One region of the Cytobacillus sp. BC1816 genome, then DNA from elsewhere that is predicted to be linked to it. Evidence: riboswitches for the same ligand, from Rfam matches in the RefSeq annotation. Region 1 holds a riboswitch; each other region holds the start of a gene.
What was found. A riboswitch is a leader RNA that binds a small molecule or an ion and turns the genes downstream of it on or off. The one in region 1 is predicted to bind thiamine pyrophosphate.

Region 1 (7,405 bases):
GGCAAGTTATCCCGATTGAAATACAGCAGACTGGCACTGATTTATATGTTCAGTCTGCTGTTAATTGTTTTTATGACCTTTTATTTAACAAAGATACTTGTTCTGACTGATGCCTATGGGTTTGAGAGAATGCTGAGGGAATATGAAGCGGAGGGCAAGCTCATCTTTTTCTTGGTTTGCTTTTTACAGCCCATTCTTTTGCCGATTCCTGAAGCCGTAACACTGCCTGCCGGAAGTGCCGTTTTCGGTCCCGCTGCTGCTGCCTTTCTTGGATTCACAGGTACACTTTCGGGGATTATTGTTATGTTCTTGACTGCAAGGATAGGAGGATTAAAGCTTGTAGCCCGGTTTATTAATGAGCGGCATCTGATCAAATACCAAAAATACATGGAGAGAAATGAAAACACCATATTAATGCTGCTGTTTGTTATTCCGATATTGCCAGATGAGATCATTTGTGTTGGAGCAGGTATAGGTGGTGTTTCATTTAAAAAGTTCCTGGGAATTGCGTCTATTTCCAAAATGGCAACTTCCTTGCTGCTGGCTTACTCACTTTCATGGGCCAATGCCTTATCTTTATCTGGCTCACAGCTTTTATTAGTCGTTTCGGCTGTGATAGGGGTATTCTACAGTGTATCTCACTTGTATAAAAAGAAGAAGAATAGTAACTATTAAGATTGTCTGTAACCTTTAATGGTTGTTTCTCCTATCTCTGTCAGCGAAACTATTCAGGCATCGATAGGATCACTCTAGATAGATGCGAAGATTCCCGATGCTTTGGCAACCAGCTGATCCTGGTTGTTATAAATCAGGCAGTCTGTGTGGTTGAGGGTGCGCCCTCTTTTCACAAGGTGAGCATTGGCGATAAGAAATTCACCTGTCGCACCCTTTAGGAAAGTGACCTTTAAATCAGCTGTCACTACGGATTGCATCTGGTTTTCATCCGGCTCGAAAATATTCCCCATCGCTACATCCGCAAGAGTGGAAATGATGCCTCCATGAACCAGTCCTGCGCTGTTAATAAAGAGCGGCTGGATTGGCAAAGTAACTTTCATTTTGCTTTCACTGACTCTTTCGTAATGGAATTTCAGAAAATCATCAAAAGGCTGTTTGATTTGCATTTTGTACACTCCAATTCATTAAGTTAAAATGTTTATTCACAATTTTTTGTGAAATCCCTGCTTATTGAGCTTAATTTGTATAGGAAAGGCTGCATTACTGCGAATTTATGATTTTATTACATGGTTTCTTAAAATCCAAAAAAGTGTTATTATTTTCAATAAATTCAAAAAAAGGCAGGGCTGGAATATGTCAAAAGTAGAGAATATTAGTTTCGCAGAAAACTTTCCTATTTCATTTAAGGAACTGGAAAAAGAAGCAGAGAAAGTGATGGGAGCTGGCGGATTTGGCTATGTCCAATCAGGAGCAGGGGGAGAAGAAACGCTGAAAAAGAATATCGAATCCTTTGCAAAATACTCAATTGTGCCGAGAATGCTTAGAGATGTATCAGTACCGGATACAAGTGTGAATTTATTTGGAAAAACATATCCTTATCCAGTTTTCCTGGCACCTATAGGAATGCAGCGCCTTGAACACAGTGAGGGAGAGCTTGCATCTGCCCGTGCAGCAGCTTCGTTTGGAATTCCTTTTATCCAGAGCACGGTATCCAGTTATTCCATTGAAGAAATAGCTGATGCAACAGGCACGAGTCCAAAATGGTTCCAATTATATTGGTCCAATTATGAAGATGCTGCGTTCAGTATGGTGCGCCGGGCGGAGGCATCAGGCTATGAAGCGATTGTGTTAACAGTAGATACGGTGATGATGGGGTGGAGGGAAGCTGATCTAAGAAACAATTTTTCACCTTTAAAGCTCGGCTATGGAAAAGCAAACTATGAGAGCGATCCAGTCTTTATGGCCACTCTCCATGACGGTGATGTAGTTCAGGGAATCCTTGATAATATCCATCATCCAACATTGAGCTGGGAGCATATTGCAAGGTTAAGAGAGAAAACAAGTCTGCCGATTCTATTAAAGGGTATTCTCCATCCGGAAGATGCCAGGCTGGCCGTTGAAAAGGGGATAGAGGGAATCATAGTCTCCAATCATGGCGGCAGGCAGCTTGATGGAGTGATTGCGGCGATTGATGCGCTTGGACCGATCGTGAAGGAAGTCAAAGGACGAATTCCAGTATTGTTTGACAGCGGCATTCGCCGCGGTTCCGATGTGGTCAAAGCACTGGCATTAGGAGCCGACGCAGTTTGCCTGGGACGGCCGTATGTGTACGGTTTGGCGATTGGCGGGCAGGCTGGAGTTGAAAATGTGCTTGCCAACTTTATTGAAGAAACGAAAGTGTCGCTTTCTCTGGCAGGAGTGGGGAGTCTAAAGGAGCTGGCAGGTCTGCAGCTAATTAGATAGTTTCTCAGCAGAAATTGAAGAGCGCCTATTCCATTCCATCAAGAAATGTATTTAAGCAAAAAGAATGATGACAGCGACTGAATATTTTGTTAAGCTTGAGATAGCTTATCAAACTAAATATCTATGCAACTACTAGGGGTGCCCCGAATGTGAGGGCTGAGAGGAAAGCGCGTTATAGCTTTCTGACTCTTATGGACCTGATCTGGTTAATGCCAGCGGAGGGAAGTAGGATTTGACTATATGTCAATTCATATACTTAAACCAAGCCAGGTCCTTATGGGAATCTGGCTTTTTTGTATACATACTTCTCATCCTGATAAGCAATCAGGCGGCCATTTAGAAAGGAGGTTTAAATGAACAGAACCCGATTGTTAACTACGATGGCTTTATTTGTGGCAATTGGGACACTGGGATCCCATTTGCTCTGGTTTCCGGCAGGCATAGCCAAGGCCTATCCAGTTCAGCATGCGGTGAATGTATTGGCAGCGGTGACGCTTGGACCCCTGCCTGCAGCAGCTGTGGCATTTATGATTGGCCTGCTTCGTAATTTGCTTGGATTCGGGACGCTGCTTGCCTTTCCAGGCGGCATGATCGGTGCGTTTTTGGCAGGTGTGCTTTATTTGAAGTTCGGCCGGAAAATATGGGCTGCTGTTGGAGAAGTGGTAGGTACCGGCATAATCGGTGCATTGTTTGCAGTCCCTTTTGCAAAGGTTCTCATGGGGAGCGCAGCTGGGGCATTCTTCTTTGTGCCGCCATTCCTGGTCAGCAGCGTTACCGGTGCGGCCATAGGCTGGATGGTTTTGGCGAAGGTTAAAGAGAAGAACTTGGTTCAGAATATGTGATGATTTTGGGCCTGAGAAGCTAGATGAGTAAGCAGATAAGAGGAGATCAGCATAGCAAGCTGATCTTATGAGCGATTTTCAAGAGTTATGAGCGAAATTTAAAATTTATGAGCGATTTTCAAGAGTTATGGGCGAATTTCGAAATTTATGAGCGATTTTCAAGAGTTATGGGCGAAATTCAAAATTTATGAGCGATTTTCAAGAGTTATGGGCGAAATTCGAAATTTATGAGCGATTATCAAGAGTTATGGGCGAAATTTAAAATTTATGAGCGATTTTCAAGAGTTATGGGCGAAATTCAAAATTTATGAGCGATTTTCAAAAGTTATGGGCGAAATTTAAAATTTATGAGCGATTTTCAAGAGTTATGGGCGAAATTCAAAATTTATGAGCGATTTTCAAGAGTTATGGGCGAAATTTAAAATTTATGAACGATTTTCAAAGAGTTATGGGCGAAATTCAAAATTTATGAGCGATTTTCAACAGTTAAAAGCGAAATCCAAAACTTATGAGCGAAAAACGTCAAGTTAGAAAATCGGTAAAAAATTTAAAATAAGAAAACTGCTAGGGGCGCTACGGCTGAGATAAGGAGCTTTTCCTTTGTCCCTTGGAACCTGATCTGGATAATGCCAGCGCAGGGAAGCAGTGAGGACCTCGTTATATATCCTCATGCTTTTTCCCCGGCAGCTTCTGTAATTAATAAGGAGGCTATTTTTTATGACTTTTTCAGAGATTCTGCGCAAGGAAAATGAAGATTTGTTTCAGCTGATATTTGAGCACCCATTTGTCCAGGGTATCGGGAGAGGGGACGTGCCGAAAGAGGCACTGGCCCATTATATTAAAGCGGACTTTGAGTATTTGAATGCGTTCATGCATATTTATGGTATTGCCATTTCGAAGTCAGCAGAGCGTAAGGATATTGCTTATTTTAATCAGCAGATAGAATTCGTATTGAACAGCGAAGTACATCCCCACCATAATTTTTGCCAGCAGATTGGCGTGGGTTACGAAGCATTGCAGGGTTATCCGCTCCCTCCAACAGCTGATCATTATGTTAAGCATATGATGTATCATGCTCACACCGGCGGCATGGGTGAAATCCTTGCTGCATTATTGCCTTGTCCATGGACTTATTGGGAGATTGGGCTTGAGCTCATGAAGCAATATGAGCCAGATGAGAACCATCCGTTTTATCCATGGATCTCATTTTATGCAAATTTAAGGGTCGAAGCTGTGACCATGAATATGAGAAACCGTTTGGATGAGCTTGCTGATGCGGCATCACCGGAAGAAAGGCAGCGAATGAAGGATGCTTTCCGAAAAAGCTGCCAGCTGGAGCTTGGCTTCTGGGAGATGGCTTATACCTGCGAAGAGTGGCCGGCGGGCAATCCTGCAGCAGTAAGATAAGAAAAGCGCAAGCGCCTCGCTCAAAAAGGAACGCAGACTAAGAGCACCACCTCCTGTGGCAACGTCTGTGCATGACCCACATCCTCCAAAAAGCTGTCGCTTTCGGTCGTGCGATGTTTAAGCTGTCGAAGCCTTCCTTGTCCTGTGGGCCTCAAGCACAAGACGAGCCTCCCGGAAAGGCGTTCTTTGCCTTTTGGGTGGCTTGCCCAAAATGTGGAGGCGGCTGCTCAGGATCCGCAACTAGACAAGCTTGTGACCTTGAGGGGGTAGCCAGACAGTTATCGACGTTCAAAATTTTATACTTTCTTATTTAATAAGAATAACGCCTGCACCTGCTTTATGGCAGTGCAGGCGTTTTTTCAAAATCCCATCTGTAATGAGCGGTAATAGGAGTCTTAAAAGAAGAGAGTTTTACTTCCGCTGCAAATGGTGTGGAGTTATGTATGACGTATGGAATGCCATCTTTTGTCCGTTTGTCAGAAATGATTGCAACATGGTCGAATTTAGGAGAAAGGAAAACCACGATGTCACCCGGCTGCCATTTCTGAAGGTTCTTAACATCTCCTGGAATCAGTTCTGTTGTTAATGACTTTGCGAAGCGGCTAAAAAAGACATTCTGATTTGGCACCCTCCTGAAATCAATGTTTGGATCCGGACTGCCTTTCACTCTTGAATACAAGTCCGTATTCTCGGCAATATCCTGATCAATAAGATCCTTTATAGAAACATCAGCCCCCTGGAATCCCCTCCAAATCACATCTGTACAGACACCCTCGCCATCGGGCGGATAGCCCCCCGCATAGTAGGCACTTTTATATTGCGTACGCTGATCCACTTCTTTTCTGGCTGTCAGGACCATATCAAGCGGATCGGCACTGCCGTTTTGATTTGAATCGGCTTTTGAATAATCAGCAGGCACTGCCATTTTCGCAGCCAAAGGATTTTCAAAATGAATGCCGATGGAATCCAGAATGATTCCGCCTCGAAATAAAAGAATGAATAATAACAGTATTCCGATTATGGAAGCGAACACTCTTTTTATCATAGAGGCCTCCTCATTTATTTTAATGATTAGACGGTACCATTTTCCAATATGTTACATGGGGGTATGATAAGATTGATATAAGAATATATAAAAGAGGGGATATCATGGCTCATCATATAGGGATATCGGGAAGTGTCATCTTGTCAGACAGCAAGCTGTTTCATGAACTTTTTAAACGTCATTTGCCGCATATTGAGATAGGCGAATTTCAAGATGAGGAATCCTTCCGTTGTTTTATTGAAATGCTGGGCAAAACAAACAAAAGCTTTGGTCTTCATTCGCCTCTTTTCCGGGGACAAAGCAAATACGATCTGCTGGAAAAGATCGGTATGAATCCGGAGGAAGCCTGGGTCCAATTTGAGACGGAAGTGGAAAGAATCTCCCGGCTTGGAGCTGAATACATATTGGTGCACTTCCCTTACTTTAAAAAGGAAACCAGTGGGAATCCGGCAGAGATCATTGAGGAGGGACTCAAGAAACTCAGTGCGCTTCAAAGAAAATATGGGATTATGATTGTGTGTGAACCTAAATTGGGATTCAAGCAATCGCCAGCAGGGATTCATTATCTTGACCACTTTCCTGTAGAGACATGGAAGAAATACGGACTTAGCCTCTGTGTCGATATAGGGGATTATATATTGGCCGCAGGCGAGGAGGCCATAAATTATATAGAAAAATGGTCCGAGTTTGTGAGAGTGGTTCATTTACATAATGTTGAATACCAGGGTGATAAATATATTTGGGTGCCTGTGCATCCATCTCATGAGAATGATAGCAGTCATCATAAAATTAAGAAGCTGATAGATTTTTTAGCTAAAGAATGCAAGGATGTATTTTTTGTCATGGAATACACTCCACACACGAACCCTCCGGAAAAGATGGTAGAAGAAGGAATCGGATGGGCAATAGAGGTGATCGAGGAAGGATCTGTTAGTTAGGGAAGCAGGGCGCCTGGCATTAATTTTGTGCAGGTTGAAAATGAAAAGTTAATGATATTACTTATTATAGTAAGTATGGGAAATACCTTGTATGTATACTAATATGTGAAGTTATTCACAAAAAAAGAGGAGGTTAATTTATTCTTATGCTGGGATTAAAATTAAAAACGGCCCTGCAGGCTTCTATTCTTTTTACATTTTGTTTTTGGCTTCTTTTTTTCTTTTCTGAAGGGGGACTGTTTTCTTTCTTCCTGATCATGATTTTTTTATACTGCCTTTTCGGAAATGTGATATACGGTGTTCCAGTGTCGCTGCTTTCTGAGCTTTTTACTAAAAATCTAGCAGTATGGCGGTTTCCCGCGGCGGCATTTATACATACCTTTTTGGCTTCGCTCACTTATTTTATTATGGAAGGGTTTGCTTTTTACATATTTTTTGCTGCGGTGCTTTTCTTTTTAGTGGACGAGTGGCGGAAATGGAACCGCGAGATGCCAGGCGGCAGGAGGGTTGCCTTGAACGCAGCAGCTTTTCTTATCGCTTGCCTCCTGCCAATGGGGTCTTTTTGGATGCTTCAGCAGGCTGATCTGGAAGAAAAAACTCATGATCTTTATCTGATTCCAAAAGGGTATACAGGTCAGGTAAGAATTGTTCATGAAATAGGTAATGCCCCTAAGCCTGAGACAGAAGGGAAATACGATGTAGTTCGGGTGAATGATAGAGGATATGCCATTACCTCTTTACCGCAAAGTGAAGGA
Region 2 (7,405 bases), 2.1 Mb from region 1:
ACCATGTATATGCTCCTTCAGCTTCAGGATATTTATACCGGAATGCATCAATAAACCCGGATCCCAGCAATCTGGTCATTTTTTCTCGTTCTTCATCAGTAAAACCTGAGTTGCCCCTGTTGGATTTTGCATTTTTTAAATCTATTTCAAAATGAGCTACGTTTAAGTCCCCGCACATGATCACAGGCTTAATCTGATCCAGGCCGAGTAAATACTCCCGAATCCGCTCTTCCCACTCAAGACGGTATGGAAGGCGGGCCAGGTCACGCTGTGAATTCGGAGTATAGACATTAACAAGATAAAAGCCATCATACTCAAGCGTGAGAATCCTGCCTTCTGCTTCTGTTTCCTCATCGCCCAATCCATAGCGAACAGAGAGCGGCTCTTTTTTTGTAAATACAGCTGTACCGGAATATCCTTTTTTTATCGCATAATTCCAGTATTGGTGATAGCCTTCAAGTATGAGCTCGATCTGTCCTTCCTGCAGTTTGGATTCCTGAATGCAAAAGATATCTGCATCCACTTCTTTGAAGTAATCCATAAATCCTTTTTTCACACAAGCCCTAATGCCATTCACATTCCATGAAACGAGTTTCATTGCTATTATATCTCCTTATGTTAAAAATCTGTCTGATTACAACATTATCATGGATTTTCAATACTTGCACAGTTAAAGTACTGTAACGTGAACGGCAATCAGCAAAAATAAGGGCAAATGCAGCATACTTTCATAAGCGGTGCTCTATTGCCTGAATATCATGGTACCGGCATTCATTTGCACTAATTTGACCTTTTCACCCCGATTAATACTTTCATATAATGATGCGGTCAGCTCAAAGGATTTGCCATTATCTAGCCGAATCCAATATTCTTCATGCGTGCTGAAGTTGCTCAAGTAATTATCAACCGAAGTCTGCCGATATTTTTCCTCTATTTCCCCTTCGAATTCAGCAATTTTAGTTTCCGCAGCCACAAGTCCTGAAATGAAGCCATAATAGACCACCAGCATGACGGCTGCCACTTGAATATAGAGGCCTGATTCCATCCACTTTTTCAATTGTTCATCCCTCTGTTTCTATTGTATGTTAGTGAGCTACCCTCAATAGAGTGGGATAAACCTTGGTATTTCAAACGTCAATACAATAAAAAATGCCCAAATTAATGGGCATTTCTCATTATTTTATTTACTGCATCATATAACTTCTCGGCTGCTTTTTCAGGCGAATCCGCCTGGCTGATTGCAGAAATGACAGATACACCGTCTGCTCCTGCCTCAATAAGAGGAGATGCATTTTCAGAAGTAATTCCGCCTATTCCTACAACCGGAATTTTGATGTCAGCAGATCTTAATTCTGTCAAAAAGGAAAGTCCCTGAACGGCTTTGGCATCAGCCTTTGTGGATGTCGAATAAATAGGCCCAATGCCAAGGTAATCTGCGCCTTGACGGATCGCTGTTTCCGCTTCCTTCATGCTGTGCACTGAGACTCCCAGGATTTTGCTGCCAATTTTCCTGCGGACCGTATCGGCTGTTTCATCGTCCTGGCCTATATGGACGCCATCTGCATTTATTTTAAGTGCCAATTCGATATCATCATTGACAATAAAAGGAATACGGCTCTCTTTGCAGATTGCCTGAAGTTTTTTTGCGAGCGATTCCTTTTCTTTACCATGAAGGCATCCTGCTCCTTTTTCACGGAATTGAAATAATGTAACGCCTCCTTGGATGGCTGCTTGAAGGACTTTTTCAGGATTTTGATGGCAATTTGTGCTGCCCATTATGAAGTATACTTTTAATAAGTTTTTCATTGCCTGCGGATTAACAGCCATATACCTCAGTCTCCTTCTTCCTTCTATTGAACGCCCAGTGATTGGTAGGTCCATGACCGCTGCCAATTCCTAAGTCATTTTCAATTGCTGCCTGAATGAATTTTTTTGCCCGATCAACAGCCTCTGGCACGGTATGACCGTCAGCGAGGCCAGCGGTGATGGCAGCCGAAAACGTGCAGCCTGTTCCATGTGTGTTGGCTGTTTGTATTCTGCTGCTCCGAAATTCCGAAAAACTTTCTCCGTCAAAAAGAAGGTCTGCTGCAATGTCTTTTGCTTCTTCATGACCGCCTTTTATGATGACGTTTTTCGCTCCAAGCTGCTGCAGTTTTTTTGCTGCTTCTCTTTTGTCCTCTAATGAACGAATCCTTATGCCCGTTAAAACCTCTGCCTCTGGAATATTCGGGGTAATCACCATAGAGAGAGGTAAAAGGTGCTTTTTCATTGCTGCTATCGCTTCATTCTGAAGAAGACTTGCTCCTCCCTTTGCAATCATCACTGGATCTATGACGACATTTTTCCAGCCGTATTTCACAATTTCATTGGAAACACTCTCGATTATATCTGCACTAAAAAGCATTCCTGTCTTCACAGCGTCAGGTCTGAGGTCTTCACCTATCGACTGAATTTGAGCAGAAACTGCCTCTGCTGTCATTGGATAAACTCCCTGAACGCCCTTAGTGTTTTGTGCTGTTACCGCAGTCAAAGCAGACATGCCGAAAACACCGAGTTCCTGAAATGTTTTTATGTCTGCTTGAATGCCCGCGCCGCCGCCGCTATCCGAACCCGCTATGGTTAAAGCTTTGTTCACTTTCATTTATAATGCCTCCTATCCGATCATTTTTTCAAAAGAGCCATATGATTCAACATCTGCAGCAGAAAGGTTATATAAGCTATTCAAAAACTCTATTTGGAAAGTGCCTGGGCCTTTGCCACCCGTTTTTTCTGCTGCAATTTCTGCGGCAGAGCCATAAACGACCAATGAAGTTACTGCCGCTTTTACAGGATCCTTTTCAACAGCAGAGAAAGCGCCAATTATTGAAGTAAGAAGACATCCGGCACCCGTTACTTTCGTTAGAAGAGGATGGCCATTGTTAATGGCATAAATAGATCTTCCATCTGAAACGATATCCTGTTTACCTGTAATAACAGTGACTGCACCAAGTTCTTTTGCTGCCGACTCAGCAAGCTCTGAAGTGTTCCCTGCTGCTTCAACTGCATCTACGCCCTTAATACTCCAATTCTGTCCTGCCGCGTTGGCAATTTCTGCAGCATTCCCTCTTATGATGGCAATATCTAATTCTTCTAATATTCTTTTAGCTGTTTCTGTGCGATAGGCCGTGGCGCCGACACCAACCGGGTCAAAAATGACTGGCACCCCATGCTGATTTGCTGATTTACCCGCTATGAGCATACTTTTTACTTCTTTTTCAGTCAGTGTTCCCATATTGAGAACCAGTGCACCAGCTATTTTAGCCATGTCAGCTGCCTCTTCATGTGCATATGCCATCACTGGTGATGCCCCTATTGCCAGGAGGCCATTTGCAGTAAAGTTGGTTACCACCACATTAGTAATATTATGTACAAGAGGGTTTGACTCTCTTACTTTTTCCAATAGACTGCTAAACTCCTGAATCTTCATCTAAAATCCTCCTTTAATTCATAACTAGTCCGCCATCCACAACCAGATTTTGTCCTGTAACTGCCCTTGCCCATGGAGAAGCGAAGAAGACAATCGCATCAGCGACTTCTGCAGGATCTGTGATTTTCCGTAATGGAGTGGAGTTTTCAATAATTTTAAAGACTTCTTTGGATGTCGAAGCACTGGCGTCTGTCATTTTTAACAAACCGCCCGATACCATATTTGCAGTAATTCCATATTGGCCCAGCTCATTCGCCATATTTCTGGTAAAGCCTAATAAAGCAGCTTTGCTGGTCGTATAGTCATGATAGGGTACCACTGGATGCTGGAATAGATTGGTGCCAACCGAAATGATTCTGCCAAACTCCTGTTTTTTCATATCTTCAAGACCTGCCTGAACTGTGTTCAATGCTCCCAGAATTGCACCTTCCAGCTGGTTTTTGTAATCGTCCCATTGAATTGTTCCTGCATCTTTTTTAGAAATAGGGTCAAATTGAAAGTTCACCAGTGCATTATTGACTATGGTTGTAATGGGACCTCCAAAGCGTTCCTTCGTCTCTTGAAACATGGATTTCACTTGTACCTTGTCCCGAATATCAGCACGAATGGCAATGGCTTTTTCGCCAATTTCCTTCTGCAGATCATGGGCTTTTTCCTCGCTATTGAAATAGTTAATGACAACTTTCGCCCCTTCCCTCGCGAATGCTTTTGCTGTTTCTTTGCCCAACCCTCTGCTGCTGCCTGTAATAATGACAATCTGCTCGTTAAGATTCATAGAAAATCCTCCTTATTGATAGCCAATTCATCTGTTTTTGAGAACAAAATAAAAACCAGATCCGCAATTGGACCTGGCTGAATAATCTAAGAGAATGAACACGTTCCCCGCAATTACTACTTTCCTACGCTGGTATGATCCAGATCAGGTCCGAAGGGTAAAAAACAGTCCGGTTTCTTTCTCAGCCCGCGCATCGGGCACCCCTAGCAGTAAAACTATTAAGTTGGCTGTTTTCATCTTAGCCTGAAACGTTGAATCTGTAAAGTCTTGCAATTCTGCCTGTTCCTCTTTAAGGTGTAATTAGAAATACATAACTTGGAGGAATAAAAGAATGGCTGAACACCAATTCCATTTAAAAGCATATTGGCCTGGACTTCGGAATGATGTTGGAGAAATTGAAATAGGCCAGCTGAAAACAAAGGTCTCCATTCCGCCAGAAATGGAAGGACCCGGAATCGGGACAAATCCGGATGAAATGCTGCTGGGAGCGGCTGCAACTTGTTATATTATTACCCTCGCCGCTATGATGGAACGAAGCAAACTCGAAAAAGAAAACCTTACGATGGAATCAATTGGAATTGTGGATGTAACCAAAGGAGTAATCACTTATAAGAAAATAATTCATCGACCTGTTATCTTGTTAAAGGCAGGAGCGACAGAAAGGGATCATTCACTGGCGCGAAAGCTGGCGCAAAAAGCTGAAGCGTCCTGTATGATTTCCAGGGCGATTAAAGGAAATGTAGAAGTAGAATTGGAAGAAACTATCCTAAATGCCAAAGAAACTTCGAAATAAACCAAAAACCGGCATGACTGCCGGTTTTTATTCTTTAAATAGCCCACTTTCGGATTGCCTGAGCAACACCAGCTTCATCATTAGTTCCCGTCACAGCATTGGCTGTTTCTTTCACAATATCCTGCGCATTTCCCATTGCTACTCCCCAGCCTGATTCCTCGATCATGGCAATGTCATTCAAGCTGTCACCCATTGCCATTACATTTTCCATCGAAATGCCCAGAAGCTCTGTTACCTTCTGGATCCCTCTGGCTTTATTGATGCCCAGAGCATTTACCTCAATATTAGTTAAGCTGGAATTTGTAATCTCCAGATCCCCTTTTGTTTGAAGCTCTTTTTGAATGAGTTCCCTGATTTCATCATCTGATATATCAAATCCGAATTTAAGCCATTCATGGTCATGAATATTTTCAGGCATTTCATTCGTCCAAACCTGTTCGCAGCTGGTCGCCCAGAAATTGGTCTTATGGGACTGGGATAGATTCCACATCCACTCCATTATTTTTGAATCAACAGGAGTCCTTGAGATTGATTCACCATCAGGGCCAAATATTTCACTGCCGTTGACTGTGATCAAGTAGGAGTTCAATTCCAAAGAATCGGCATGGTCGCCTGCCGTAAGCCTGGATCTCCCAGTGCTCAAAATAACTTCAATCCCTTTTTCCTTTGCCTCTCGTATGGCCTTACGGTTTTCTTCAGGAATTTCCCCTCTGGAATTCAACAAGGTTCCATCCATATCAAGAGCGATTAATTTGATCTGTGGAGCAATATTTGATTGTGACATAATAATCTCCCTTCTTTCTTGCACAATATAGCCATTATATAAATAAACAATCCTCCCATCAAAAACAAAGCACTTGGACAGAATCATTTTTTCAATATAGGGATTATTATTCCCAATCTAAAAGTATAGGCTGGAATTACTCATAAGAACAAGTGATGTGATGATGAATGCCTCCCATATTATTTTTGCTCCTTCTGTTCTTAACCTATTCATTGACGTGGTTTTAATTAATCAGGATTAAAGTGAATAAATAATCAGGAGGAGACTAAATGGTTTGCGCTTTTTTAGTATAATCTTAATAAATGCCAAAAAGTTGAAGCGATTTTCTTGCATCTGTCGTCTAACTGTCAGTCAAACAAAAGGCAGCCGGAATCGGCAGCTGCATTTAAGCAAGGAGGCAGTCATGTGAGCCCTGATGATTATGTAAAACGGTCAATTGCTGATCAAGTAGACCGTGCACTCGTTCTTGAAATAATCATGAATGAGTATGGAACCGTTTTGAAGAGATTGATATACAGCTATGTGAATGATTGGAATGCGGCCAGCGATTTAACACAGGATACCTTTATTACTGTTTACGAAAAGCTGGAAAGTTTCCAGCAAAGATCTTCCTTTAAAACGTGGATTTTCACAATTGCTATTAATAAAAGCAAGGACTATCTTAAAAGCTGGCATTACCGCAATATGGTCATGAATGAAAAGGTTTTTTTCCTGAAAAAGGCTAGAGAAAAAGATCCGGAAGCATCATTTCTTGAACGGGATGAACATCAAGAATTGCTAAAAACGATAGAGTCCCTCACTGTAAAATACCGGGAAGTATTTCTTCTCCATTATTACCAGGATCTCAGTCTGGCTGAAATAAGTGAGACCCTTAATATTCCTCTTTCCACTGTTAAAACAAGGCTGTACAGAGGACAGGAAAAAGTGAAGAAGTTACTATCTGCTTCAGAAAGAGGTGAACAGCATGGCTGATCTGAATCAGGATGTGAAGAAAGTATTGAATGCTGCATGGACGAAAGATTCTGTTTTCACTGAAGAGGAAAAACAGAGAGTCAGAAACCGAATCGGCACTTCTGCTGTTAAAGGCAGGAAAAAAGATTATGTTCCAAAACTTCTTTCTGCAGCTGCAGCTGTTGGGTTTATCGTATTGATTGGAGGAATTGCCGGTATTCAGACAGATGTCTTTAACAAGCAAAATGGACAGGAGGCCGCCATTGCAGATAAAGATTTTTATCCCGGCCTTGCAGATGGTGCTATGCTAAATAACTGGAAGCTGAATAATTTCGAGAAGGATTCATATGGCCACTTATCGGCTGCTTTTACAGGCAAAGCAAAGGTCACAGGAACTCTGGATTTCCGGGAAGAAACAGTATACTTTCTGCCTGATCATGATTCCTTAAAATTACTGCCGCTCATGGATGGGCAGAACATAAAAATAACTTTTAATGAGACAGATCAGGAGATGTTAAAAAAGGTGTTTGGTATAACTGAACCTATTAAAGAAGAGAGTGTTTCTTTAATAATTGGTGGATATCGCGCTGCGGAAGGCATTGTACATCAGGCTGAAATCCTGGAGGTGGTAATGCC
Region 3 (7,405 bases), 850 kb from region 1:
TCAGCACTTTTCCTTCCCAGATTAAATGCTTGGCTTTATCCTCGCCAATTCGCTGCTGCAGGAAGAAGTGAGACCCTCCATCAGGAATTAATCCAATTCCAATAAAATTCATGGCAAGCTTGCTGTTCTTGTCTGCCAAAATATAATCAGTGGCCAATGCCAGACTTAATCCCAAACCAGCTGCTGCGCCTGTAACAGCACTGATTGTCAGCTTCGGCATGCTATAAAGAGTCACAACGAGCTCGTTGATGCAGTCCATCACAACCGGGAAGTCGCTTTCATTTGTTTCCAAAAGCATTGTTTTAATATCCCCGCCTGAGGAAAATGCGCGGCCCTTTCCTTTTAATACAACTATATCCACCTCATCCATTTGGCTGATATCCTTCATAGCAGTCAGGAGCCCCTTAATCATCTCCACATTCAATGCATTCAGTGATTCCGGCCTGTTCATCTCAACTGTGGCCACTCGCCCATCAAGCTGTACGCTGACAGTATCTGTTACAAAGTCTGTTGTCAAAATCCTTTCCCTCCTTTTTGTGCTTCTTTTATTATAAAGAGTATTATTATATTTAAAAAGTGTTTTGTCTAAAGATTTTTAATTTTGTCACTTATTAAAGATTTGTGCTGTATTCCAAAACCTGCACTAAAAAAACAGCATCCGCAGAAGGATGCTGCATTATACCTGCTTTGCATTACCTGTATATTCTTTTTGGACCTGATCTCTTAATGCCATTTTGAGGAATTTTCCTACAGAGGTTTTTGGTATTTCTTCAAAGAAAAGAATTTCATCCGGAAGCCACCATTTTGCAAATTGCGGCTTCAGAAATTCATAAAGTTCTTCTTTTGTTGTCTGCCCTTTAAATGGCTCTTTCAGAACAACGCATGCCACTGGCCGTTCCTGCCATTGCTCATGCGGGACAGCAACAACCGCTGCCTCAAATACCGATTCATGAGCCATCAGGGCATTTTCGATATCAACAGAAGAAATCCATTCTCCTCCGCTCTTAATCAAATCTTTTGTCCGATCAACAATCTTCATAAACCCTTCTTCATCAATGGTTACGACATCACCCGTGTAGAGCCAGCCATCACGGAACGCCTCATTGGTCCGCTCGTCCTTGTAATATTCGGAAGCAATCCATGGTCCTCTTATGGCGAGTTCCCCCATTTCCTTTCCGTCCCATGCTGCTTCGCCATCCTTGCCGGCAATCTTCATTTCCAATCCTGGGACAAGTATGCCCTGCTTGGCTTTTATGTCCAGCTTCTCATCGGCTGACAACTCTTCCTGATAGCTTTTTAAAGTCGAAATAACAACAAGAGGGCTTGTTTCGGTCATTCCGTAAGCATGCATGAATGGAATATTGTGTTTTTGCTCGAAAGCTTTAATCATGCCTTTTGGTGCAGCCGATCCTCCGCACAGAACCGATCGGAGTGAACTCATGTCATATTGATTTTCATCAAGTTCTTTTAATAGTCCGAGCCAGATTGTCGGCACTCCGGCTGTTATGGTGACTTTTTCTGATTGGATAAGCTCAGCCAGGAGTTTAGGTGTAAAATACGGTCCCGGCAGCACAAGAGCCGTTCCAAACCAGACAGCAGCAAAAGGGAGTCCCCATGCATTTACATGAAACATCGGCACTACCGGAAGTGCGATATCTTTCTCGCTTACCGCTGCACTATCTGCCATACCCAGTGCCATACTGTGAAGGACGATGCCCCTGTGGGAATAGACGACACCTTTAGGGTTGCCTGTCGTTGCAGAGGTATAGCACATTCCAGCTGCTGAATTTTCATCCAGATCATCAGGATATTCATATGCACCGCTTGCTTCATTGATAAGCGTTTCATAGTGATAAACCGGCGAAAGAGAAGTCTCCGGCAATTCATCTTCATCCGTCATAATAATGAACGCCTTGACCGTCTTCAGTTCATCCTTAACCTTCTCAATTAGGGGTACAATGTCAGGATCGATCAGAAGCACTTTATCTTCAGCATGGTTAATTATATAAGTAATATGCTGGGGTGACAGACGAATGTTAATCGTATGGAGCACAGCTCCGCTGCATGGAATGGCAAAATAAGCCTCCAGGTGGCGATGATGGTTCCACGCAAGGGTCCCGACCTTGTCCCCTCTTTTCACTCCTATGTTTTGCAGGCTTTCTGCCAGCTTCCTTGTCCGTTCTGCAACCTCCTTATATGTAAATCTCTGAATTCCGCCTGCTGTTCTTGAAACGATTGTCTTCCTTGGAAAATATTTTTCTGCACGCTTTATCATTTGCGTCATAGTCAAAGGTGTCTGCATCATCATTATAATTCCCCCTTTTTAGAAAGCGCTCACATTTAGGTTCATAGACTTCTATGATCTTTATTACCTATTTCATTCTCTTTATTTTCAGGAATTCCTTTAATATATTTCTAAATTTTCTAAAAATATATTTTTTTAAAAAATCCCCGCCTATTCGGCCAGGGATTCGTGTTTATTAAAAAGTTCTTTTAATATTTTCAATTTCTCATTTGCATAATGCTCAAAACTGTCATTATACGATTTAGGATCCTTCGGGTTTGCAAAATGAGTGATTTTCCCTGTCTGAGGATCAATGAACTTACTGGAGGCCCCGCATCCAAGCCCGATGATTGTCTGCTGTTCTTCCATAATCATGATGTTATAGATGCTTTCCTGATTCGGAAGGGCATAGCCGACATTTTCAAGATTGCCGAGAATATTTTTCTGACGGTAAAGATAATAAGGATGGTAATTATGCTCTATTGTCCAATCCTCAGCCATGTCCATCATTTTTTCAATTTCTTCCCGCTCGGCAACTTTATATTTTTTCTTGTTCTTCGTCATTTCCGAAGCTCGTTTAAAGGATAAAGTATGAACTGTCAGGGATTCCGGCATTAGTTTCTCAGTTTCATCCAAAGTATGCGAAAATTCCTGCACACCTTCTCCTGGGAGCCCAATGATCAGATCCATATTGATGTTATTCATTCCCATATTGCGAGCCAGATGGAACTTATCCACGGTTTCTTCCACTGTATGGTGGCGGCCAATGGCTTTCAGTGTCTCCTGAATATAGGACTGGGGATTGATGCTGATGCGGTCAATATTCCATTTTTTCAGCACTTCAAGCTTTTCAGGTGTGATTGTATCCGGACGGCCGGCTTCCACAGTGACCTCCCGTATGTTTTCTACATCTGGAAAAGAGTCATACATTTCCTCATAAAGCATATCCATCTCCTCCGCCGTAATGCTTGTCGGAGTCCCTCCACCATAATAGACAGTAGTAATTTTCACATCATTTTCTTTCAGCCACTCGCCAATTTTGCGCATTTCAAAATGCAGACCGCCAAGGAATGAGTTTACTGAACCCTGCCTGCCATTAATCGCATATGCAGGAAAAGTGCAGTACGCACATTTTGTCGGGCAGAATGGGATACCAATATATATGCTGACTTCATTTTTTAAGTCATAAAGATCCGGTACGACAGCAAGCTGCCTGTCTACGATATTCTGCATAAGCTGGATTTTTTCATCTGTAATCAAATACTCTTCCTTCAGCTGCTGATGGACTTCATGGAGAGGTGTCTGCTGCTGTATGGCACGGTGAAGCAATTTTGTGGGACGTACCCCAGTCAGAATTCCCCACTTCTGGGTAATGCCTGTCCATTCCTGCAACACAGTCAGATATACATGGGATACTGCATTTTTTATTTGTTTGAAATTCTCTTTTTCTGACTCAGCCGGTATGAATTCCTTCTCAAAATTTGCTGAAAGATTCTTGCCATCTTTATCAGAAAGCCTTGCCATGGCTTTAATGTGCTTTCCATGTTCAAGCTGAAAATTAATTGTCAGATTGGCTGCGGCATTCTCACCCAGCATCACTGCACATTCTTCAAAAAAGAGGTTCCCGATCAGCCGGAGCGGCCGGTGGAACCGATCATCCTGTATACCTAAAATTGAAATCTTCAAATTGATCACCTTTTTTAGAAAATATATTAATCTGTCGATGTCTTTTTTTCTTGGGGCAGCTGCAAAGTGTCTATTTTTCATGTTGACAAACTTCTTTTAGTGTACAGAAATGGGGAAACAAGGTCAATATAAGGGAAAGGATTCCTGTTGGATTACTTATATATATTCATTCTGCTTCTTTTCTCTTTTTCCAGTATCGTAAAGCAAAAAAAAAGAGCCGATTAGACTAATCGAACTCTCTTTCATTGATGTTATTTTAATAGATTCATTTTCTTCAGGAAATCAATTGGATGCTGTTTGCGGAAATGTTCTTTAACCATGTAGCTTACGCCGTTCTGGTCATTGGATCGAGTCAGCCAGTCTGCTGCTTTTTTGACTTCGGCAGGGGCATTGCCCATAGCCACACCAAGGCCGGCAGCTTCAATCATTTCCAGATCATCCTCCGAGTCACCTATAACGACCATTTGGTTTCGTGAAATTCCGAGATGTTCACATAAATAGAGCAAACCATTCAGCTTTGAAACTCCGGCAGGAACAATGTCCATCCGAAGATCACTTAACTTAATGACTTCTACATTTTCAAACATGCCCCTAATGGCTGCCTGAGCATCCTCAAGGTCGCCTTTATCTTCAAAATACACTTCAATTTTTGGCGGTGTGACCGGCTCATCTAAAATGGTGTCACTTAATGAATCCACAAATTGCTGCGAGTAAAAAATGGGATCGCCGGTTGTAAAAACAGTTTTAGCAAGCATATTGGTATTTAGCTTGGTTTTGTTGGCAAGGGAATACTTTTCGTGCACCAGCCTGATTTGACAGGTAAAGCCTTCAAGCAGACGCACGATTTCAAACGTTTCATCTTCCTGTATCCTTTTTACAAATATAGGCTTTTCCTGAGTAGCAGCAATATAAGCCCCCCTGTGTGTGACCAGCAAGGAATTGATTTTCAATGCTTTGGCCGCTTTTTTCGCGGATGGAAAGCTTCTGGATGTGACAAGTGTTACATAAATTCCTTTTTGCTGCACATATTCAATCGCATCTTTTGTTGATTTATGAAGTCTTCCATTTGATTGGAGTAGTGTTCCGTCAATATTTAAAGCAAGCATTCTATATATCATCCATTTTGCCCCCTATTCTCGGTGTGAAATTGTCCTATTACACTTTTATGAAGGGAAGGATTGGATTAGAACATGACATGGACAATGCAGAATTTTTTTTCACAGCTGACCTGTGCCAGTGAAGGCGTTTATCTGTTTTCATAGATCATTTGATTTAAAGAATTATAAATTAGTCATTTACAATTTGTATACTCCGTATTAAGATGGAGTCAATAAAAAACTGCATATCTTATTTTGCACTAGGGGAGCTTTTTGGCTGAGAAGAACAATCCGTTCTGACTCTTATCACCCGATCTGGATAATACCAGCGTGGGGAAGTGCAGGTGAACGGCTATCATTTCTAGTGTATTGATATCATTCAACTGCATTTCCTTATGGGAATGCAGTTTTTTAATTTTATATAATCCAGGAGGATGGCAAAATGCAGGAAAATTACTTATGCGGAACAAGCGAGATTACAGGGTGCAGGTTTTCGATTTATCCAATGACTGACAGGTTTGTGGATGTTATTTTATCTGCTCTAAAGGAAGTGGATACAAGCAAAGTATGGATGGAAACAGATGATGTGAGCACTTGTGTGCGCGGCAGGTCCATTCATGTTTTTGATGTAGTCAAAGCTATTTATCTTGAGACTGTTAGGCATGGTGACCATGTAGTGTTTAACGGCACATTTTCAAATGGATGCCCCGGGGATACTGCCGGAGATGCTTATCTTGCTGAAAATGAAGATAGGGCGAATGAAAAAAAATCTGCAGGAATCAGCCAGGAGGTCGCTGTACAGTTCGCGCTTTATCCGATGGGGATTCCTTCATACATGGACGTCATTATGAACCAAGTCGAGCTCGCTAAGGCTCAGGGAACGTTTACTGAAGGTGTGCATTATGCTTCAAGATTAGATGGAGATGCACACGATGTTTTTAAAACGCTGGAAGATGCTTTCGAAAGCAGTAAGAAAAGCGATTCCACTCATATTGTCATGACGGTGAATATGTCTGCGAACAGTCCTTCCAAGAAGGGGGCTGTGTAATATGCTAGAAAAATGGAAGCTTCGTGAGGTCATTGTCCTGTCTGTACTCGCTGTTGTGTTTGCAGTTGTATACCTGGTGTTCATGCAATTTGGCAACGTGTTATATGGGATGTTTGGCTTAATTGGCTATGATCTGATTTTTGGCATTTGGTTTATTGTTTCAATCATCTCAGCGTATATAATCAGAAAACCCGGAGCAGCCTTTTTATCGGAAACCATCGCAGCAGCCATTGAAGTCATGATTGGCAATGCAGTAGGCCCTCGCCTGATTCTTTCAGGCATGATTCAGGGGATTGGAGCAGAAGCTGTTTTTGCGGCAGCAAAATGGAACAACTACCGGACATGGGTTTTAATTGCTGCCGGCATGGGCTCTTCTGTTACAAGCTTTATTTGGGGCTATTTCATTTCCGGCTATGCAGCCCTATCACCCGATTATGTTACTGCGATGTTTTTTGTGAGACTAATTAGCGGTGCTTTGCTTGCTGGATTGCTAGGGAAATGGCTGAGTGAGAGTCTTGCTAAAACGGGGGCATTAAACAGCTTTCCTATCGGAAAAGAGCTGAGAAGGGAAAAATCCCAAAATGGCATTACATCATAACCAGCCTTTATTAATAACTGAACAGCTTTCCTTCCGGCATGAAGAAGTGAAGAATCCTGTTTTTAAGAATGTGAATTTCAGCCTTTACCCAGGGGAAGCTGTTCTATTATTAGGCCCCAGCGGCTGCGGAAAAAGCACGCTTGCTTTCTGCTTAAATAAATTATATCCGGAAGCCGTTGATGGCGAACTGAATGGCACCATTTCTTTCAAAGGAAAGATTCTGGATGAATTCCGGCCAGGTGAAATTAATCAACACATCGGCATTGTGTTTCAGGATCCGGAAAGCCAGTTTTGCATGCCAACAGTTGAAGAAGAGCTGGCATTTGGCCTTGAGAATATGAAAACACCTCCTGAAGAAATTGAGAGCAAGATAGATGAAGCACTGGAACTTGTTCATCTTCTGTCATTTAAGCATGCCTTAATACATACCCTTTCGGGGGGACAAAAGCAAAAACTTGCACTTGCATGTGTATTGTCATTAAATCCGGATATCCTGATTTTGGATGAGCCGACAGCAAATCTTGACCCGGCTTCAAGCTATGAACTTACCCGCATCATCAAAGAGCTTAAAGAGGAGCAATCCTTTTCCCTTCTAATAATTGAGCACAAGCTGGATGATTGGATTGATTTGACCGACCGCTGCGTGGTGCTAAACCGGGATGGAGAAACTTTATTTAATGGAAGCACTGCAG
Region 4 (7,405 bases), 2.1 Mb from region 1:
TTCCGCGGCGGGATGGACGGTTTGCTGATGAAAGCTCAGACAGCACGCCCTGAAATGGAATTTCTGAATTCCCAGCACTATAATGAAATCTTTACAACACACGGCGTTATTATGATTCTTTTCATGGCGATGCCATTCTTGATTGGATTAATGAACGTTGTTATTCCGCTTCAAATCGGTGCGCGTGACGTTGCCTTTCCGCAGCTGAATGCACTTAGCTTCTGGCTGTTCTTCAGCGGAGCTATGCTATTTAATATTTCATTTGTCATTGGGGGATCGCCTGATGCAGGATGGACATCTTACTTCCCTCTTGCAGGCAAGGAATTCAGCCCGGGAATCGGCAATAACTTTTATGCAGTCGCGCTGCAAATTGCTGGTATCGGGACACTAATGACAGGTATAAACTTCATCGTTACGATTTTGAAAATGAGAACAAAAGGCATGACACTGATGAAAATGCCAATGTTCACTTGGACTACCTTTGTAACATCCATTCTGATTGTGGCTGCTTTCCCTATTTTCACAGTTGCATTGGCATTGATGACATTCGACCGTCTGTATGGAACACACTTCTTTACAGTATCAGGCGGAGGAATGGATATGCTTTGGGCTAACCTGTTCTGGCTTTGGGGACATCCCGAGGTTTACATTGTTGCCCTTCCTGCATTCGGTATTTTCTCAGAAGTTATTGCAACTTTCTCAAGAAAATCATTGTTTGGATATAAGTCAATGGTATTTTCCATCCTTGGAATTGCGCTTTTAAGTATGGTTGTATGGGTCCACCATTTCTATACAATGGGATCAGGCCCTGCGGTTAACTCTTTCTTCTCCATCACGACAATGGCGATAGCCATACCGACTGGGGTTAAGATGTTTAACTGGCTGTTTACGATGCGTAAAGGCCGCATAAAAATTACTTCCGCCATGCTATGGGCACTTGCATTCGTGCCATGCTTCGTGATTGGCGGGGTTACCGGCGTAATGCTTGCAATGGGTGCAGCGGATTATCAGTATCACAATACATTATTCCTGGTTGCCCACTTCCACTATGTATTAATTCCAGGTGTAGTATTTGCGGTATTTGCAGGTCTTTACTACTGGTGGCCAAAAATGTTCGGTTTCATTCTTAATGAAAAAATCGGGAAATGGCATTTCTGGCTTTTTGTTATCGGCTTTAACGTAACATTCATGCCTATGTTCTTCCTTGGATTAAACGGAGCTGTAAGACGTGCATACACATACTCCGCCGAGTCTGGATTTGCACCACTCTTCATGCTTTCGGCAATTGGGTCCATCATTCTGGCAGCCGGATTTGCTGTATTCTGCTACAACATTTACTGGAGCATCCGCTATGCCGACAGAAACATCTCAAGCGACCCATGGGATGCAAGGACATTGGAATGGTCTACTGCTTCACCTGTTCAATTCTATAACTTTGCAAAACTGCCGGAAGTTAAATCCCTTGATCCTTTCTGGCACATGAAGAAAAAGAATGAAGGCTTAACGTTATTTGACAGTGAAATCGAAGAGATTCATATGCCAAGCAATTCCTGGCTTCCGATTTATATGGGTGTCATCTTTGGGATTGCAGGCTTCCTCCTTGTATTTGAATGGCACATCGCTGCAGCTGTAGCTGCCATCGGCATTTTTGCTGGATTGATCATTCGTTCATTCGATTACAATGAAGGCTTCCATGTTAAGAAAGATGAAATTCACAGAATTGAAAATGCCTGGAGAAAAACAGAAGGAGAGGTGCACGATCATGTCAGCTAAAGTGGATACTTCTTTGCCCCTTGAATATCAAACTGAACAGGACCGGATGAATATTCTTGGCTTCTGGGTTTTCCTTGGCGCTGAAATCGTTCTATTTGCCACTCTGTTCGGAGTATATGGCGTATTATATGAACGCTATGCAGGAGGACCAACACATAAAGATATCTTTGTTATCAAGGATGTCATGATTCAGACAGTCCTCCTTTTAACAAGCAGCTTTACAATGGGCATCGCCATTTTTGAAATGCGCCGCCATAACCTGAAAGGGCTAATCACCTGGCTGGTGATTACCCTTGCTCTTGGCGCAGGATTCCTATTCATGGAGATTAATGAATTTATCCATTATGCCCATGAAGGCGCAACGATGCAGACAAGTGCGTTCCTTTCCAGCTTATTTGTCTTGCTGGGCACACACGGAGCCCACGTTACTTTGGGTATTGGCTGGGCAACTATGGTCATTATTCAGCTTTTAAAAAGAGGCCTTACCCCTACTACAGCAAGAAAAACGTTTATTATCGGCCTTTACTGGCACTTCCTTGATGTAGTCTGGATCTTTATTTTCACATTCGTGTATTTGAAGGGACTGGTGGCTTAAATGGAACATCATCAATCAAAAAGCTTCCCTATAAGCCATGTCATTGGATTTGTTGTTTCTCTTGTGCTGACATTTGGAGCAGCAGGAATTGCCTTAAAAACGAACCTCTCTTTTAAAGTGATCATGTGGATCATCGGCTCACTGGCTGTCATACAGGCAGGCATGCAGCTGTTCATGTTCATGCACTTAAGAGAAGGCGAAGACGGCAAAACGAACTTAGTAAATATGATTTATGCCGTATTTATGGTTATTGTTATTGTAGTAGGTTCTATTTGGGTCTTAACCTCTGGGCACGCAGCTCATTAAATCAAGAAAAGCTCCATCGCCTTTTCTCCCCGCTGGAGCTAGGACAAAACAAAAAACCGGTCTCCCATTTGGAGGCCGGTTTTATTTGTATTGTCTGATACCCTTGCTTCCCTTTGTCATTTCTTCCATTACGTTGATAAAAAAACCAAAACCAAATATCAGCATGGATGATACCATGATACTTAAGCCAATTGATAATATATATTCACCTGTGAGACCGCTTACAAAAAAGCTTGAAATAAAGACAATTAATCCTAGTAAAATACCGGCCGCAGTCACATTTCTAAAAAAGTGCAGCACCTTTTGCTGTTTTAAAGTCATTTTTTCATCCCCTTTTATTTAATATTCTAACTATGTTCACAAATTTGTCAAACTTTTTGTCACAAATTCGTCAAAATTATTTATGCAAAAAAAAAGCCTTGCAAAGGTGCAAAGCAAAATTTACTACTGATACAGCTTTTTAATGTTCTCCAAATCTTTCTTTAAATTGCCTATTTCCTGCCTGGTCAGCATTAATGGCATTTGATCGTAAAGTGTAATAATCTGTCCTCCCTCATCCTCTTCATGAAGGGATAAATAGTTATACAAATTTTCACATTGATTTTTGTTGAGGACCGACTGGGTACTGAAATTTTTAACCTTTTGGATCTCAAAAGCACTGGTTTCTGCATCATATACACCTGTTATGATGTTGCCCTGCAATGTGTGTGACAAACTATCACTCCCCTTTTTGAGTAATATACCCATTTTTCAGGAGCAGTTTCCTATAATAAGAAAAAACCTCTTTGAAAATTTTCAAAGAGGCTGATTTTATTAGGATACACTTTTTTGAGATTGAATCATTTCATCTGTCTTTCTTATGATTAATCTTGGAGCCGAAGATATAATTAATACAGCTAAAATCGAGCAGAGAATAGCTGCTCCGAGCATGGTTGCACCGTTTGCCAGGAAGGAAAAAAGAACCGGTGACATCCCTTCTGGCGCATAGCTTCCAAAGAAAAGGACACCTGCTATGAAATGCCAGAAATACCGGGCAAGGCTTCCGGCAAACACAGCTAAAACTACCCAGCCCAATGCCTTTTTCTTGTTTCCGCTGCGCAGCTGATTTTGAATTGGGCGGAAAAACAAACCAGCTAAACCAATACAGGCAAATGCAATAAAGTATTCGATAAATGCCTGAAGCGGAGTCGCAATCCAGGCATCACCCATGGCAATCTGCAATATTCCCCATAATAGACCGGAAATGAAGCTCACCTTAAAGCCCCATCTGAATGCCAAAATGAATATTGGTATCATCGCAGCAGAAATCGAAATGGAAGGCGACAGCTTTAAAGATGGAAGGAAATCCAAAATAATAGCAAATGCTGCAAAAAATGAAGCTTCAATCATCGCCGTCAGGCTTAATTTTTTCATAAAAAAAATCCCCCTTTAATCGTATGACGATACCCCAAGGGAGAACAAGCAGGCAGAAAAACCCCTTCCGCCTTTTATTCCACATTCCTGCGCTAGCATTATCTAACAGGTTCAAAGGGTCAGAACAGCGAACTGTTCACTCTCAGCAAAATGCTCCCCTTGTGGCACGTTATTGTATTATCCGATTTTAGTATAAATGAAAAAATTGAAAGTGAAAAGGATTTATTTTTCCTCGCCAAATATAATCTGTTTATCCCACTTTCCGATTCGGTAATACATAAAGGCAATGACACTGCTTATGGCAAAGCTGATCCCCATGCCTGCAGCTATACCTTTATCACCCATAAGCTTTGAAAATATAAATGTTAAAGGATAGCGCAGGATCCAGAATGAAATAATATTCAGTACCAGCACTTGAAACATCGCACCAGATGCTCTTACCACACCATTCAATATAAAATTAATGCCCAGGAGCGGATAAAAAAATGCAATGATCTTTAAATAGTCAGTGCCATACTTAACTGATTCCTTATCCTGAATAAACAGGCGCACCCCGTGTTCGGCAAATAGGACCGTCCCAAAGGCGATGATGAACATGATTCCAAGATTGTAAACTACTCCGTACAAGGCAATTTGATGAACTCTTTCCCATTGATTTTTCCCTATATTTTGACCAGCCATACTGTTGACTGCAGTCCCCAATGCCATAGCCGGAAGCATAATGATGCTGTCAATGCGCTGTGCTGCACCAAATCCCGCAACCACGTCACCGCCAAAGGAGGTGACAACAGACATAATAGCCATAACACCAGCCGATATAACAGTCATTTGGAGTCCTGAAGGGATGCCAAGCTTAAAAATTAATGCTGCCTCCTCTTTATGCGGCCAAGAAGGGACAGAGAACGGTGCCAGCTTTTTGCGGAGTATGAATATCATTCCGATCATAAATGCGAACCCCTGTGAAAGGATTGTTGCATAAGCTGCCCCATCAATACCAAGCTGGTATACAGATATAAAAAGAGGATCCAGGATTGCATTTAATACGACTGCTATCAGGACAAAGTACAGAGGACTTATGCTGTCTCCGAGCGCTCTAAGTACAGTTCCTATAAAGTTGTATCCAAATAAAAACAGAATTCCAATGAAGTTAATCTGTAAATAGGATGCTGCACCTTCTGCCATTCCCGCAGGTGTACCCATAAAGGCCAAAATTCTTTCTGCAAGCAGGAATCCAGCTATTCCTAGAGCAACTGACATAATTGTCTGAATGACGGTAAAGGCATTCAAATATCGTTTCAGCCCCTCTTCATGATCTCCGCCTTTTTGCTGGGATAAGATCGTTAACGCCGCATTGTTTATTCCAATGATAAAAGAAAGAACTGTAAAGATTACAGTTCCTGACACCGCGACAGCTCCCAATGCGTCAGCCCCTAGCAGATTCCCAACCCATAGACTATCAATAAATTGATAAGAAACCTGCAGGAAATTAGTAAGCATGATTGGAGTTGAGAACACCAGGAGCTGTTTGAATATATTTCCTTTTGTAAAATCCTGCTGAGCCATCTTAACACCTTTTTTCCTTATATTTTTCACAGTTCCATTATTCCCTATTTCACATTCTGTTTCCAATTTTATGGTTTTGATTTTGATTAAGTTTTATGATTTTATTTTCTTCACCGCTGTCACATTTTTATCACAAATAGATGCACCTGAAATGCTGTTATAGCACAATCTCTCTAAAAAACTATTATTTTTCCATAATTTACAACGTTTAAAAAGCGTAAAACCCTGTAATTAACAATTCTTTTTCCTTATAATGTAGGTATGTTTAATGAGGAGGGAAATAGTTGAAATCACGTCTTAAGAAGCCTTCGACGATTGTTTCTATTGCATTGGTGATCACGGTGATTTTGGCGGCGGTTATTTGGACCGTACAAGCAGGAAAAAAGGATGTGACAGTCCCATTTTCTTCTGTGGAAAAAATTATTGCCTCCCAGGATGGAAAGACTGTTGCAGTACAGGAATATAAAAATGGGAAACTGCTGATCACAGCCCCTGATGGCGAGTACATCTCCCATGTGCCTCCCAACAGTGAGATGGTTGATAAATTAGTAGAAACCTATAATATACAATATACATTCGCAACCACAGGACCTTACACCCCTTGGATTCTGGGCGGTGTAGTCCTTTTGTTTATAGCCATTGGCATTTACCTGTTTAAGTCAGGAAAAGGCGGAATGGGTGCTACAAATACAATGAAGCAAAGTGTATCTAAGCCAAAGGCTCTTCCTTCCATTTCACTTGAAGATGTTGGCGGAATTCAGGAAGAAATGAAAGAGGAAATCATGCAGACACTTTCAATATTAAAAGAACCCGAGCGCTCACTGAAGATGGGGATTAAGCCGCCGAAGGGAATTCTATTATACGGGCCTCCTGGAACGGGAAAAACATTGCTGGCTCAGGCAATCGCTAAAGAACTTGGAGCAACGTTTTTCTCAACCAGCGGTTCCGGTTTTAATGAATTGTTCGTTGGTGTGGGAGCATCCCGAGTAAGAAATCTTTTCCAAAATGCCAGAAAGCATGCTCCTGCTGTCGTCTTCATTGACGAAGTAGATGCATTGGCGGGCAGAAGAAAGCAACATGGCGGAGAAGAAAGCGAAAAAACTTTAACTGAGCTGTTAGTCCAGCTGGACGGCGGACATTCCAATGATGGAATACTATTTATTGCAGCGACAAACAGGAAGGATATGCTCGATGAAGCATTCCTCCGTCCGGGACGTATTGACTTCTCCTTCAATGTCCCTCTTCCGGATACAAAGGGCCGAAGAGAGATTATCAATATTCACACGAAAAATAGATTACTTGCTGAGGATGTCATGACAACACTTGGCGATTTAGCTGAAAGCACTTCTGGATTCTCGGGAGCAGATCTTCATTCCCTTTTTGAAACGGCAAGCCGCAGAGCTGTCCGAAACGGCCAGGAAATTATCTCAAAGGATGATTTGGATTATGCGCTGGACCGGACCATACTGGGAACAACCACCCGGGCATTGCAGGATCCCGGTACGAAGCAGCGGGTTGCCATACACGAAGCTGGCCATGCTTTAGTGGCTGCTTTAACAAAACCAGGATCCGTCCGAAAAGCAACCATCATTCCCCGGGGTGAAGCACTTGGTTACGTAGCTCCTATTCAAAAAGAGCTACACTTATCGACAACAAGTGAATTGCTTGATCAGGTTGCCATGATTCTCGCTGGCGGTGTATCAGAACGAATGATTCTTGGCGAGCATAGCATTGGAGTAAGCGGTGATGTTAAAC

Region 2: another riboswitch for thiamine pyrophosphate. It lies ahead of ACR42H_RS13105 (3-oxoacyl-ACP reductase); the one in region 1 lies ahead of tenA (thiaminase II).
Region 3: another riboswitch for thiamine pyrophosphate. It lies ahead of ACR42H_RS06860 (YkoF family thiamine/hydroxymethylpyrimidine-binding protein); the one in region 1 lies ahead of tenA (thiaminase II).
Region 4: another riboswitch for thiamine pyrophosphate. It lies ahead of thiT (energy-coupled thiamine transporter ThiT); the one in region 1 lies ahead of tenA (thiaminase II).

Annotation. Positions count from the first base shown of each region.
Region 1 is NZ_CP195611.1:433,531-440,935, forward strand. Features, by position in the region: gene ACR42H_RS02240 (TVP38/TMEM64 family protein) at 1-675, shown strand, start outside; gene ACR42H_RS02245 (PaaI family thioesterase) at 750-1,121, opposite strand; gene ACR42H_RS02250 (alpha-hydroxy-acid oxidizing protein) at 1,309-2,418, shown strand; TPP riboswitch at 2,543-2,659, shown strand; gene thiW (energy coupling factor transporter S component ThiW) at 2,772-3,260, shown strand; TPP riboswitch at 3,817-3,918, shown strand; gene tenA (thiaminase II) at 3,978-4,667, shown strand; gene ACR42H_RS02265 (DUF1287 domain-containing protein) at 5,005-5,712, opposite strand; gene ACR42H_RS02270 (TIM barrel protein) at 5,817-6,650, shown strand; gene ACR42H_RS02275 (DUF6843 domain-containing protein) at 7,163-7,405, shown strand, end outside.
Region 2 is NZ_CP195611.1:2,544,215-2,551,619, forward strand. Features, by position in the region: gene xth (exodeoxyribonuclease III) at 1-598, opposite strand, end outside; gene ACR42H_RS13085 (hypothetical protein) at 743-1,057, opposite strand; gene thiE (thiamine phosphate synthase) at 1,159-1,827, opposite strand; gene thiD (bifunctional hydroxymethylpyrimidine kinase/phosphomethylpyrimidine kinase) at 1,817-2,641, opposite strand; gene thiM (hydroxyethylthiazole kinase) at 2,654-3,466, opposite strand; gene ACR42H_RS13105 (3-oxoacyl-ACP reductase) at 3,480-4,241, opposite strand; TPP riboswitch at 4,346-4,456, opposite strand; gene ACR42H_RS13110 (OsmC family protein) at 4,573-5,034, shown strand; gene ACR42H_RS13115 (Cof-type HAD-IIB family hydrolase) at 5,069-5,818, opposite strand; gene ACR42H_RS13120 (sigma-70 family RNA polymerase sigma factor) at 6,224-6,790, shown strand; gene ACR42H_RS13125 (hypothetical protein) at 6,783-7,405, shown strand, end outside.
Region 3 is NZ_CP195611.1:1,281,951-1,289,355, reverse strand. Features, by position in the region: gene ACR42H_RS06880 (enoyl-CoA hydratase) at 1-517, opposite strand, end outside; gene ACR42H_RS06875 (long-chain fatty acid--CoA ligase) at 677-2,305, opposite strand; gene ACR42H_RS06870 (coproporphyrinogen III oxidase) at 2,456-3,970, opposite strand; gene ACR42H_RS06865 (Cof-type HAD-IIB family hydrolase) at 4,222-5,088, opposite strand; TPP riboswitch at 5,320-5,421, shown strand; gene ACR42H_RS06860 (YkoF family thiamine/hydroxymethylpyrimidine-binding protein) at 5,510-6,115, shown strand; gene ACR42H_RS06855 (ECF transporter S component) at 6,117-6,713, shown strand; gene ACR42H_RS06850 (ABC transporter ATP-binding protein) at 6,697-7,405, shown strand, end outside.
Region 4 is NZ_CP195611.1:2,508,802-2,516,206, forward strand. Features, by position in the region: gene qoxB (cytochrome aa3 quinol oxidase subunit I) at 1-1,773, shown strand, start outside; gene qoxC (cytochrome aa3 quinol oxidase subunit III) at 1,763-2,368, shown strand; gene qoxD (cytochrome aa3 quinol oxidase subunit IV) at 2,369-2,674, shown strand; gene ACR42H_RS12905 (hypothetical protein) at 2,756-2,995, opposite strand; gene ACR42H_RS12910 (hypothetical protein) at 3,119-3,388, opposite strand; gene thiT (energy-coupled thiamine transporter ThiT) at 3,488-4,087, opposite strand; TPP riboswitch at 4,155-4,257, opposite strand; gene ACR42H_RS12920 (MATE family efflux transporter) at 4,310-5,650, opposite strand; gene ACR42H_RS12925 (AAA family ATPase) at 5,935-7,405, shown strand, end outside.